3 regions of the Nocardioides sp. 31GB23 genome follow, and region 2 is predicted to be linked to each of the others. Evidence: predicted binding sites of a transcription regulator. Region 2 holds the regulator's gene; each other region holds the start of a gene.

Region 1 (4,132 bases), on a different contig from region 2:
GTACTCCTGCACCACCGCGGGCAGGTCGCCGGCGGCGCTCGGGGCCGGGGTGAGTGGCGCGGCGCCGACGAGCGCGACCGCGTCGACCTGCTTGAGCCCGGCGGCCGAGAAGTACGACGCCCGCTCGCCGCCGAGCACCACCTCCGCACCCAGCAGCTCGGGGTGCGAGGCCAGGCCCCAGGTGCTGCGCAGCGGGGCGGGCAGCTGGACCAGGAGCATCCGCGCCGGGTCGCGCTCCCCCGGGTCGTCGGCCACCGCGAGCGCCAGGTCGGAGGAGAAGGGGCCGCGCACCACCTCGCCCGGGGCGACGGGCTGGCCGACCAGGTGCCCCCGCACGCTCAGCGCCGTGCCGTCGGGGCTGGCCAGCGCCTGCGCGACGCCGGTCGCGCCGGCCGTCGCGACGGGGTCGAGCAACGTGCGCGCCCCGCCCGCGGACCCGGCCTCCTCGGCGGGCTCCTGGCCGGCGCAGGCCGGGAGCAGCCCCAGGACACCGACGAGGAGGAGGACGCCGAGCCGACGCGGGGCGAGGACGGGAGGCATGGGCCCAGCCTGCCTCACCCGGCGCGGGCGATGCGCTCCTGGAGCGGCGGGTGCGGCACCAGCCCCAGGCACTGCTCGACCACGGCGAGGAACCGGTCGGCGTCGCGGACGAGGTCGTCGGCCTCGCGCTCGGTGACCGCCCGCGAGGAGCCGGCCTCGGCCGCGGCCCGCTTGGCGGCGCCGGCGGAGAAGAACGTTGCCCACTCGGCGAGCTCGGGGGCCACCTCGGCCAGCAGCACCCAGGCGTTCTTCTGGGCCCGGCGGCGCGGACCGGCGGGCCGGGCCCGCGCGGAGAGCAGGGCGGCGGCCGAGCGCAGCGCCGACACGTGCGCCCCGGCGTAGCGGGCCGGGACCTCGGGGGTGGCCATCGCCTCGCTGAGCGACGCCGCGGCCCGGGCGAGGTAGGAGTGCGTGGTCACCGGCAGGGCCTGCGGGTGCGGCACGGGCGCGGAGAAGGAGGAGCGGGTCATCACCGGCACCCCGTCAGTCCGCGCAGCCGACGAGCAGCCACTGCCCGGCGTCGACGTCGAGGGCGAGGTCGAAGACCCCGCCGGTGTCCTCGGCCCCGCGCACCGCGGCACCACGCCCGGCCTCGACGCGCCACAGCGCGCGCTCGGCGAGCAGCTCCTCGAGCGGGCGGGGGCGGGCCGGCCGCTCGGCGCTCGAGCCGTCGGCGGGCTCCTCGGACCCCAGCACCGCCCGCACGCCGGCGTGGCGCCACCACTCCCCGGTCTCCACCCAGTGCTCCAGCACCGAGCGGACCTTCCAGAGCCGCCCGCGCCACAGGAACTGCTCGGGGACCATCGTCTCGGCGCCGGCCAGCTGGCCGCACCGCACCTCGACGGGCTCGTCGTAGCGTCGCATCAGCTCCATCACTGCCACCTCTCCGGCGCGCCGGGCGCCAGGTCCGCCTGGAGCCCCCAGCGGAGGCGGGGTCGAGGTCGCCCCCGCCGGGAGCATGTTCGAATCTGTGTTCGAACTTGTTCCCAAGGTACACGCCCCCACCGACAGTGGGTCAAGGATCGTGGCGGGGCCCTGTGGAGGAGCGCCGCCGGCGGCTCAGGAGGCGGCGATCCGGTCGTGCGTGGCGCTGAGGTAGCGGTCGGTGTCGGGGTGGAACATGGTGACCAGGATCGCGACCTCGACCACCAGCGAGAGGTAGCTGAGCACCACGAAGAGCTGGGGCGGCTCGACACGGATGCCACTCAGGGTCGCGACCGCCGTCATCACCACCAGCACCGCCAGGCACACCCGCGCCCAGTGGTGGCCGTTGCGGAAGAAGACCAGCAGCACCCCCATCAGCATCGCCATCACCACGAAGAGCACCGCGGCGACCGGGAAGAACTGCGGGACCGCGATCGGCTGCTCCTCGATCAGGTAGTCGAGACCCTGCCGCTCGAGGATCTCGGCGGCCGAGCGGTGCCCCCGCGCCCAGTTGAGCACCAGGTCGTCGCGCAGCACCGCCGTCAGGACCACGGTCAGGGCCCCCAGCGCCAGCAGCACCAGGTGCAGCCGCAGGCACGCCCTCAGCGCGCGCGGTCGTTCCAGGCGGTCGTCGTCCATGACGGCCCTCTCTCGTGCGTGGTCTCGTGCGTGGTCTCGTGGTCCGGGGGCGGCAGCCGGGTGCGGGGCACCCGGTGCGAACTCTAGGGTCGCAGCCATGAGCACCGAGCACCCGGGCATCGCCCGGTTCCGCGCCGAGCTGGCCCGCCTGGGTGGGCACGGCGAGGTCGTCGTCCTGCCCGACGCCGTCCACACCGCCGCGCTGGCCGCCGAGGCCCTGGGCTGCGAGGTGGGCGCGATCGCCAACAGCCTGCTCTTCGACGCCGGCGGCTCGCCGGTGCTGGTGCTGACCTCGGGCGCGCACCGGGTCGACGTGCGGGCGCTCGCCGAGCGCATCGGGGTCGAGCGCCTCGCCCGGGCCGGCCCCGACTTCGTGCGCGAGCACACGGGGCAGGTGATCGGCGGGGTCTCCCCCCTCGCCCACCCGGCGCCGGTGCCGACGTACCTCGACGAGTGGCTGGCGCGCCACGAGGTCGTCTGGGCGGCCGCGGGCCACCCCGCCGCCGTCTTCTCGACCTCCTTCGAGGAGCTGCGCCAGATGACCGGCGCGGGCGTCGTCGACGTCGAGGCCCCGCCGGCCTGAGCCGCCTGGCTAGTCTGTGCCCGTGGCGAGGGTCGTGGTGGTCGGGGGCGGGTACGCCGGCCTCGCCACCGCCGGCCGGCTCGCCAAGACCGGCCACGACGTCACCCTCCTCGAGCGTGCCGCGACCCTCGGCGGGGCCCTGGGCTCGGTGCACGCCGACGGCTACCGCTGGGACGCCGGCCCGACGTCGACGCTGCTTCCCGCGGTGCTGCGCGACCTGTTCCGCAAGACCGGGCGCCCGCTCGAGCGCGAGCTCGACCTGGTCGCGCTGGAGACGGTGCGCACGCACCGCTTCGTCGACGGCTCCGAGCTGGCCCTGCCCGGCGGGTCGCGCTCGGGGCAGCTGCGGGCGGTGGAGGAGCTCTCCCCCGGCCAGGGCCAGGCGTGGCTCGACCACGTCGCGGCCTACACCGACGACTGGGAGGTGCTGCGCCGCCACTACCTCGAGCAGCCGTGGGAGCGCGCCTCGCTGCCGGCCGACCTCAAGGAGCGGCTGGGCTCGCGCGAGACCCTGCAGCGGCGGCTGCGCCGCACGCTCAAGGACGACCGGCTGCGCGACGTCGCGGCCCACCCCTTCGTCACCGACGGCCACGCCGTCCGCGACGTCCCCGCCTGGATGGGCCTGGTGGCCTACCTCGAGCAGCGCTTCGGGTCCTGGACGGTGCCCGGCGGGATGGCACGGGTCGGCGAGGTGCTCGCCGCGCGGATGAGCACCCGCGGGGTCGACGTGCGCCTGCGCACCGTCGTGCGCGACGTCGTGGTGCGCGGCGGCCGGGCCGTGGCGGTCAGCACCGACGACGGCGAGGTCGACGCCGACGTCGTCGTCTGCGCGATCGACCCCCGCGGCCTGCCGGCACTGGCCCGGCTGGTCGAGCGCACCATGCCGGCGATCCCGCCCGTCGTGTGCCACGTGGGGCTGAGCGGTGACCTGCCCGAGGTGCCCCACGAGCTCGTGCTGCACGGCGACCCCACGCTGGTGGTGCGCACCGGCGGCGAGGCCCCCGACGGCGGCGCCGCCTGGACCGTGCAGGGCCGCGGCCGCCTGGCCGAGGACGTGCTGGTCGCGCTGGCACGGCACCGCATCGACGTGCGCGGCCAGGTCGTCACCCGGGTCGACCGCTCCCCGCGCGACCTCGTCGAGGCCTGGGGCGGCTCACCGCTCGGCCTGCTGTGGCAGGGCCGAGCCACGGTGCAGCGCCGCCTGGGCCCCGACACGCCCGTGCCCGGTGTGTACGCCGCCGGCGCGCACGCGACACCGGGCGCGGGGCTGCCCTTCGTGGGGCTGTCGGCGGCCCTGGTGGCCCAGTGCGTGGGACCCGCCTGACACCGCGGCGACGGCCACGGCCCCTGCCGGCCCGTCAGGGGCGGACGTCGAGCTTCTCGAAGATCTCGCGCGTGGCCTTCGACCGGTTCAGCGTGTAGAAGTGCAGCCCCGGTGCTCCGCCC
Region 2 (4,132 bases):
GGAGGGCCGGTCGAGGGTGCGGACGTCGCCCAGCTCGCGGTCGTAGACGGCATTGGCCGGCACGCCGCTGCGGTCGGGCCGCACCCCGGTCATCATCATCGTGTGGTTGGGGATGGTCTCCATCACCGGCATCGACGTGGCCCGCGGGTGGTGCACGCCGCCCTCGCGCAGCGCCAGCAGATTGGGCGTCAGGCCGCTGTCGATCTCCTCGGGCCGGCAGCCGTCGACGACGAGCACGTAGGCGCGCTTGCGGGTCGCGGGGCCGGCAGCCACGGCCGGGTCAATGCCGGCGAGCGTCGAGAACGCCAGGCCCGAGGCCGCGGCGGTCAGGACCGTACGCCGCCCGGCGCGGATCTCGCCGAGCCCACGGTCGAAGGGTGCCTGGCCGTCGGTGCGGCGGGGCGTGCTGGGCTCGCACATCAGCGGTCTCCGACCGGGGTCGCCACGCGCCGCACCGTGCTGGTGCCGGCGAGGGTCTCGAACGACGCGTCGTGCGTCGCGGTGGTCTGCTTGTCGTCGCGCGCGCCGATCACGAACCAGTCCATCTGGGTGCGCTCGGCGGTGATGTCGAGCACCGAGAAGCCGTGGTCGTCGAAGTTCAGGTACTTGATGTGGCGGTTGTTGGCCTGGATCGCGGCCTCCACCACCGGGGTCAGCGCGGGCTGGCCGGTGATGTCCTTGAGGTTGTTGGAGGTCACCGAGGAGCAGACGAGCTCGACGCCGACCGAGTCGCCGAGCACCGGGTAGGCCGAGGTGTCCAGCGGCAGGTCGCAGGCCCAGCCGGAGTGGATGTCGCCGGTCACGAAGACCACGTCCTTGACCTGGTGGTCGCGGATGTGGGCGAAGACCTCGCGCCGGTCGGCGGTGTAGCCGTCCCACTGGTCGACGTTGTACGGCGCGCCGTCCTGCGGCAGCAGCCCGGTGACGTTGTTGACGGGGTCGATGAGCTCGTTGGGCAGGTCGGCGAAGGTGACGGGCGCGATCATCACCGGGTTGCCGATCACCTTCCACTGCGGGGCGTGGTCGCCCCGGGTCAGGGAGTCCTTGAGCCACTCCATCTGCCGGTTGCCGGTGATGGTGCGCAACGGGTCGTTGACCTCGGCGTCGACGACCGGGGTGGCGACCTGCTGGGAGCGGTAGGTGCGCAGGTCGAGCATGCTGATCTCGGCCAGGTCGCCGAAGCGCAGCCGCCGGTAGAGCCGCGCGCCGTCGCCCAGCGAGGCGGTGCCGTCCATGCGCACCGGCATCCACTCGTCGTACGCGCGGTGGGCGCGGGCGCGCCGCTTGAGGTAGTCGCCCTCGCTGTCGTCGTGGTTCTCGGCGTTCTTGCGCCACTGGTCGTTGGTGACCTCGTGGTCGTCCCAGGTCACGATCCAGGCGTACCTCGCGTGCAGCGCCTGCAGGTCGGGGTCGGTCTTGTACTGCGCGTGCCGGCGGCGGTAGTCGGACAGCGAGACCATCTCGCGGGCCGGGTCGTGGGCGCGGACGTCGACGTTGTCCTGGCCCATGCCGTACTGGCCGGGGGCGTACTCGTAGAGGTAGTCGCCCAGGTGCAGCACCGCGTGCAGGTCGTCGCGCTCGGCGAGCAGCCGGTAGGCGCTGAACCAGCCGGCCTGCAGGTTGGCGCAGGAGACCACGCCGAAGCGCAGGTTGGCTGGCGTGGCGCGCTTGGCCGGGGCGGTGCGGGTGGTGCCGACGGGGCTGCGCTGGCCGCGAGCGGTGAAGCGGTAGTAGTAGGTCGTCGCGGGCCGCAGGCCGCGCACGTCGAGCTTGACGGTGTGGTCGCGCGCGGCGCTGGTGACGAAGCGGCCGCGGCGCACCACGTCGCGGAAGCGGCGGTCGGTGGCGACCTCCCAGCGCACCCCCAGCCGCGGGCCCTTGCCGGAGCCCGGGGTGGCGGCGCGGGTGGGGGTGACCCGGGTCCAGATGAGCACCGCGCGCGGCAGCGGGTCGCCCGAGGCGACCCCGTGGGCGAAGACGTCGTGGCGGGCCCGGGCCGCCTGGGCGGCCGGCAGGGCGCCGCTGCCGGCGGCGATCGCGACGCTGCCGGCGCCTCCGGCGGCCAGCACGGTACGCCGGGCGAGCGAGGTCGAGGTCGGGCTCTGGGGTGGGGTCACGCCTCATCCAACGACGAAACCCCGCCCGCGTGACGCGGACGGGGGTGTCGACACCCACTGTTCACCGTCGGTTCGACGGCGGGTCGGTGGCGGGTCGGTGGTGGGGCTCAGACGCTGCGGAGCACGGCGGTGACGACGCCCAGGATCGAGGCGTGGGTGCCGTCGATGGGCTCGTAGGCGTCGTTGTGGGGCAGCAGCCAGACCTTGCCGTCCTTGCGCTGGAAGGTCTTGACGGTGGCTTCCTCGCCGATCAGGGCGGCGACCATCTGGCCGTTGCTGGCGGTCTGCTCCTGGCGGATCACCACGTAGTCGCCGTCGCAGATCGCGGCGTCGATCATCGAGTCGCCGGAGACCTCGAGCAGGAACAGCTGGCCGTCGCCGACGAGCTGCTGCGGCAGCGGGAAGACCGCCTCGACGCGCTCCTCGGCCAGGATCGGGCCACCGGCGGCGATCCGGCCCACGACCGGCACGTAGGAGGCCGCCGGCATGGTGTTACCGATGTCGGTCTCGTCGACCGAGCTCTCGTCGGCCGAGGAGATCGCCTTGCGCCGGGCCATCAGCTCGGGCAGGAAGACCTCGAGGGCGCGGGGGCGGTGGGGGTCGCGCTTGAGGAAGCCCTTCTCCTCGAGCACCTTGAGCTGGTGGGAGACGCTGGACGTGCTGGTCAGGCCGACGGCCTGGCCGATCTCGCGCATGCTCGGCGGGTAGCCGCGGGTCTCGATGGCCTCCTTGATGCAGGCCAGCACCTTGACCTGACGCGGGGTCAGGCCGGTCGCGTCGGGGGGCCCGTCGGGCAGCTCTGCGACGCCCCGCTTGCGGGGGCCGCCGTCCTTGGTCGCCATCGTGTGCCTTTCGTGCGCGAGGCCCGAGCCGGGGAGTCCGCTCGGATGGTCGTGGGGCCACGTTATCGCCGCACGCGTCCGACTTCAAACATCTGTTCGACTGCGTGTCGCGAGCTGCGGGCCGCCCTCACCGTCTCGAACAATTGTTCACCAGACCCCTTGCGTGCGTCGAACACCTGATCTAGTCTCGCTCATGTGTTCGATCGAACACCTGGTCGATCCGGTGCCTGATGGCCGGTTCGAGCGGGACTGTCGGTGGTCGTCGGTAGACATCACCTCGCAGCGATCGACCACCCGACCACCCCCTTCCCCAGGAGGTCCAGATGAGCACGATGACCCTCACCGCCACCCCGGCCCAGCTCCGCCTGCGCCCGGCCCGCACCACCCCTGCCACCACCCCTGCCCCCGTCCGGCTGACCCGCCGCGGCCGGCTCGTGGTGCTGGCGCTCGGCCTGCTGCTCGTCGCCCTGGTGGGCGTCGTCCTGGCCGGCGGCTCGGTGGCCACCAGCGAGTCCGGTCCCACCCCGGCGACCGAGATGATCACCGTCGGCACGGGCGACACGCTGTGGGCGATCGCTGCCGAGCGTGCCGAGGCCGGCGACGTGCGTGAGGTCATCGAGCGCATTCAGCGGCTCAACTCCCTCGACGGTGGCCTGGTGGTCACCGGTCAGCGGCTGGTCGTCCCGGCCGGCTGAGCCGGACGCCCGGGCGTGAGGTCCGGGCACGGCGGCCACCTGGCCGCCCACGATTTTCGCCGGTCGCCTCGACCCCGGCCGGCGAAACCAGGGGAAAGACGAGGGGCGGGCCCGCAGTGGGCCCGCCCCTCGCGCCATGTCCGGGTGCGCCTCGGTCAGGGTGGGGGCATGGGTGCGGCTCGCGACGACGACGTGTTCGAGGAACGACTGGCGCAGTGGCAGGCCTGGTGCGAGGCGCCGTGGGGCCGGCTGCGGTTCAGCGTGGTGCGCGAGACGCTGCGCCGCCAGGCCCAGGCGCTGGGTGGGACCGACGGTGGGCTGCGGGTGCTCGACGTGGGCGGCGGCGACGGGCGCGACGCGGTCGCGCTGGCCCGGATGGGTCACCAGGTGACGGTCCTGGACCCCGCGGCCTCCTGGCTCGCCGAGGCCCGCTCGCGTGCGGAGTCGGCCGGGGTGGGGGAGTGGCTGGTGACCGTCG
Region 3 (4,132 bases), on a different contig from region 2:
TCGAGCAGGCCTGGACCGACCTGGCGCAGGTCTACCCCGTCGGGGTCGACCTCGACGAGCTGGTCGCGCAGGCCGGCGGCACCGCCAACCTCGACCGCGACACCGTGATCCAGCGGCTGCGCGCCGACGCCCAGTCGGCCTACGACGCGCGGGTCGCCGAGATGGGCGAGGAGGTCGCCCGCGAGCTCGAGCGCCGCGTGATCCTCTCGGTGCTCGACCGCAAGTGGCGCGAGCACCTCTACGAGATGGACTACCTGCGCGAGGGCATCTACCTGCGTGCCTACTCCCAGCGCGACCCGCTGGTGGAGTACCAGCGCGAGGGCTTCGACATGTTCGCGGCGATGATGGACGGCATCAAGGAGGAGACCGTCGGGTTCCTCTTCAACCTCGAGGTCACCGTCGACGAGCAGCAGGACGAGGACGAGGAGCAGGTCCTCACCGTCGCGCCCGGTCTCCGGGCCCCGGTGCTGGGCCAGCAGGGCGAGGCGCCGCACATCCACGCCAAGGGCCTCGACGCCCCCAGCTCGCCGCAGAACCTCACCTACTCGGCGCCCGCCGAGGACGGCGAGGCCGAGGTGCGCGCCGACGTCGCGACGGCGGAGGACCCCTACGCCGGGGTCAGCCGCAACGCCACCTGCCCCTGCGGGTCGGGCAAGAAGTTCAAGCAGTGCCACGGCGCCCCCGGTGGGCCCACCGGCACGACGGCTCGCGCCCAGGGCTGACGACCAGGGCTGACGACCAGGGCTGACGAGGCTCAGGCGAACTGGAGGGCGGTGCACAGCCACCGCTCTCCGGTTCGCGCGCCGGCTGCACCCGCGGGTGCCCGGCGCTCGAAGCGCGCCGCGATGGCCCGGGAGCGGTGCCCGTAGCGCACGTGCACGCTGCTCTCGAGGATGTCGCGGCACGGGAAGCAGGTGTGCACGCTGAGCACCTGGGGGCGCACCGGCTGCACCCGGGCCAGACCGGGCTGGTGAGCACCTGCGCGTGCCACGAGCTGCGCACGGCGGGTGAGGTCCTCGTAGACGCTGCGAGTGGTCCAGCGCACGAGCTGGGACGCCGGGCGGTCACCGCCGACCACCTCGACGACCGCCTGGGCGAACGACCCGACCCACTGCTCGCCCTCGCGCCGGGCGCGCTGGTCGATGGGCAGCACCTGCCCGGGGGTGCCGGGACGTGCCCGGGGTGCCCGCGGCGGGGCGGTGCGCGGCTGCAGGTCGAGCGCCAGGGTGCCCTGGACGGCCGCCAGCGGCACGGTCTCGGGGACCCGGTCGCGGTCAAGCGGGAAGGTGGTCATGGCGTGCTCCTCGGGTGGTCGTGGGGGCGGGTGCCCAGGTGGATGTCCGGATGGCTGGTCAGGCGGGTGGTCAGGCGGGTGGCAGGCGCAGGACCTGGCCGGGCAGCAGCAGGTCGGGATCGGGGCCGACGACGTCGTGGTTGGCCGCGTGCACCCGGGGCCAGTACGCCGCCACCGCGGCGTCGTCGGGAGGCCGGGTGCCGTCGGCCAGGTGCGCGGCGCTCAACGACCACAGGCTGTCGCCCGGCTCGACCCGCACCGCCTCGACCCGCACCGCCTCGACCCGCACCGGCTCCGTGCCCGTGCGGTGCGCCGCTCCGGCGGCCCGCTGGGGCAGCGGCAGGCCGACGAGCGGGTCGGTCGGGCCGGCGCCGAGGACCGTGCCCTGCTGGAGGTGGTCGGGTGTCGCCGCCGCGGGGACCACGCCGGCCGCGGTGGCCCCCACGAGGGCCAGTCCGCAGGCGCGCAGCACCAGGCGGCGCAGCGACCGGGGGACTCCCGGTGAGGACGCGCCCGGCCCGCGACCCGAGCGCGCCTCGACGACGACGGCGGTCACGCAGAGCCACCCCCACGCGGTGCAGGCGAGCAGCGCCGCGCTGCACGCGCGCACCAGCAGGTCGTCGAAGCCCCGGGCAGGAGCGAGCGTCGCCGACGCCAGGAGCGCCAGCAGCGGCGCGGCCGTCGCGGTGGCGGCGCCCCAGACCAGCAGGCAGCGTGCGGCGGTGGCGTGTATGACGTCGATCATCCCGAGAACCTGTCGATCGTTGCGTTTGCGTCTGTTTGCGTCATTCAACGCTCGTTCGACGGGGTCGTCAATCGTCCGTCCACAGGCTCCGCCGAGGCGGGCCCACGTGAGAGAGTCACGGGCATGACGTGGGAGGACGAGCTCTTCGACGTGCTCGACGACCTCGAGCAGCAGGCCGAGGCGCTCTACGACGCCGAGCGCAGCCTCGAGCTCGCCGACCGCGCGCGGGCGGCGTACGCCGAGGTGAGCATGGCCAGCCGGCTGATGGCCGCGACGGGCACCCGGGTGCGCCTCGAGGTGCGCGGCGTCGGGCCGGTGGGCGGCACGCTCGAGCGGGTGGGGACCGGGTGGCTGCTGGTGCGCGGGCCCGCGCAGGACTGGGTGCTGCGCACGGCGGCGATCACGGCCGCGCACGACCTCCCGGAGCGCTCGGTGCCCGAGGTGGCCTGGCCGGCCACGGCGCGGCTCGCGGTGGGCTCGGCGTTGCGCCGGCTCGCCGACAGCGGCGAGCGCTGCGTGCTGCACCTGGTCGACGGCTCACGCCACGACGGCGTCCTGCAGCGGGTGGGCGCCGACTTCGTGGAGGTCGTGGGCGCGGGTCGCCGGGTGGTGCTGGTCGCGACCGACGGGCTCGCGGCGGTGCAGAGCCGCGACGACGGCTAGGGCCGACTCACGCCCGTGGGGCGTGGCTCAGGTCGCCTCGAGGTCGTACGGCGGCGTCTCGCCGTCGTCGAGGGGGCGCACGCCGGGGCGGCGCTGCTCGCGCTCCTCCTCGTCGTCGGCGTCCTCCATCGCCTCGATGATGTGCTTGCGCACGATCGTGCGCGGGTCGAGGTCGCGCAGCTCGAGGTCGGCGTACTCGGGACCGAGCTCGGTGCGCAGCTCGTCGCGGGCGTTGTTGGCGAACTTCTTGGCCATCTTGAGCCACTGCCCGGCCTGCCGGGCCAGGTCGGGCACCTTGTCGGGCCCGAAGACCACGATGGCGACCAACGCGATGACCGCCAGCTCTGCCAGCCCGATTCCGAACACGCCGACAGCCTAGGGGGCTGGGCTCAGAACTTGCTGGTCGGCGTCAGCCCGAGCTGCATGCCGGCCAGGCCGCGACCCCGTCCGGCGAGCCGCTCGGCGACCGAGGAGAGCACCTGCGCGGCGGGGGCCGTGGGGTCGGCGTCGACGATCGGCTTGCCGACGTCGCCGCCTTCGCGCAGCGAGAGGTCGAGCGGGATCTCGCCCAGCACCGGCACGTCGTAGCCGAAGCGGCCGGAGAGGGTGGCGGCCACCCGCGCGCCGCCGCCGCTGCCGAAGATCTCGAGGCGGTGCTCGACACCGTCCTCGGCGCAGTGCGGGCAGGGCAGGAAGCTCATGTTCTCGACGACGCCGACGACGCGCTGGTGCATCATCGAGGCCATCGTCCCGGCGCGCTCGGCGACCTCGGCCGCGGCCTCCTGGGGAGTGGTGACGACCACGACCTCGGCGCCCGGCAGGTGCTGGCCCAGCGAGATCGCCACGTCGCCGGTGCCCGGCGGCAAGTCGAGCAGCAGCACGTCGAGGTCGCCCCAGTAGACGTCGGCGAGCATCTGCACGAGCGCCCGGTCGAGCATCGGGCCGCGCCAGGCGACGACCTGGTCGCGGCGCGGCTTGAGCATGCCGATCGAGATGACCGAGACGCCCGAGGAGGTCGGCACGGGCATGATCAGGTCCTCGACCTGGGTGGGGCGGGCGTCGGCGACGCCGAGCATCGCCGGCACCGAGTGGCCGTAGATGTCGGCGTCGACGATGCCGACCTTGAGGCCGCTCTTGGCCATCGAGAGGGCCAGGTTGACGGTGACCGACGACTTGCCGACGCCGCCCTTGCCGCTGGCGATCGCGAAGACCTTGGTCAGCGAGCCGGGCTGGGCGAAGGGGATCTCGCGCTGCGCCTTGCCGCCGCTCAGCACCTCCTTCAGGCCCGAGCGCTGCTCGTCGGTCATCACGCCCAGGGTCAGCGCCACGTCGGTGACGCCGGGGACCTTGCCGACGGCCGTGGTCACGTCACGGGTGATGGTCTCCTTGAGCGGGCAGCCGGCCACGGTCAGCAGGACGGTGAGGGTGAC

What was found. Region 2 encodes LexA, which represses DNA repair genes until DNA is damaged. Its sites were predicted from a motif close to TCGAACANNTGTTCGA; they were not measured.
Region 1: the regulator LexA is predicted to act here: its motif matches at 1,503-1,518, upstream of ABKW28_RS18820 (DUF6504 family protein).
Region 3: the regulator LexA is predicted to act here: its motif matches at 2,083-2,098, upstream of ABKW28_RS06700 (LysM peptidoglycan-binding domain-containing protein).

Annotation. Positions count from the first base shown of each region.
Region 1 covers NZ_JBDYKJ010000072.1:2,987-7,118, reverse strand. Annotated here, with positions in the region: gene ABKW28_RS18830 (endonuclease) at 1-540, opposite strand, end outside; gene ABKW28_RS18825 (SAV_6107 family HEPN domain-containing protein) at 555-1,010, opposite strand; gene ABKW28_RS18820 (DUF6504 family protein) at 1,024-1,413, opposite strand; gene ABKW28_RS18815 (hypothetical protein) at 1,600-2,103, opposite strand; gene ABKW28_RS18810 (YbaK/EbsC family protein) at 2,201-2,686, shown strand; gene ABKW28_RS18805 (FAD-dependent oxidoreductase) at 2,709-4,010, shown strand; gene metF (methylenetetrahydrofolate reductase [NAD(P)H]) at 4,045-4,132, opposite strand, start outside.
Region 2 covers NZ_JBDYKJ010000037.1:40,265-44,396, forward strand. Annotated here, with positions in the region: gene ABKW28_RS13310 (alkaline phosphatase family protein) at 1-420, opposite strand, end outside; gene ABKW28_RS13315 (alkaline phosphatase D family protein) at 420-2,117, opposite strand; gene lexA (transcriptional repressor LexA) at 2,225-2,959, opposite strand; gene ABKW28_RS13325 (LysM peptidoglycan-binding domain-containing protein) at 3,283-3,654, shown strand; partial or broken gene ABKW28_RS13330 (methyltransferase domain-containing protein) at 3,823-4,132, shown strand, end outside.
Region 3 covers NZ_JBDYKJ010000015.1:29,901-34,032, forward strand. Annotated here, with positions in the region: gene secA (preprotein translocase subunit SecA) at 1-722, shown strand, start outside; gene ABKW28_RS06695 (Rv3235 family protein) at 755-1,294, opposite strand; gene ABKW28_RS06700 (LysM peptidoglycan-binding domain-containing protein) at 1,365-2,039, opposite strand; gene ABKW28_RS06705 (hypothetical protein) at 2,163-2,702, shown strand; gene ABKW28_RS06710 (sec-independent translocase) at 2,730-3,068, opposite strand; gene ABKW28_RS06715 (P-loop NTPase) at 3,092-4,132, opposite strand, start outside.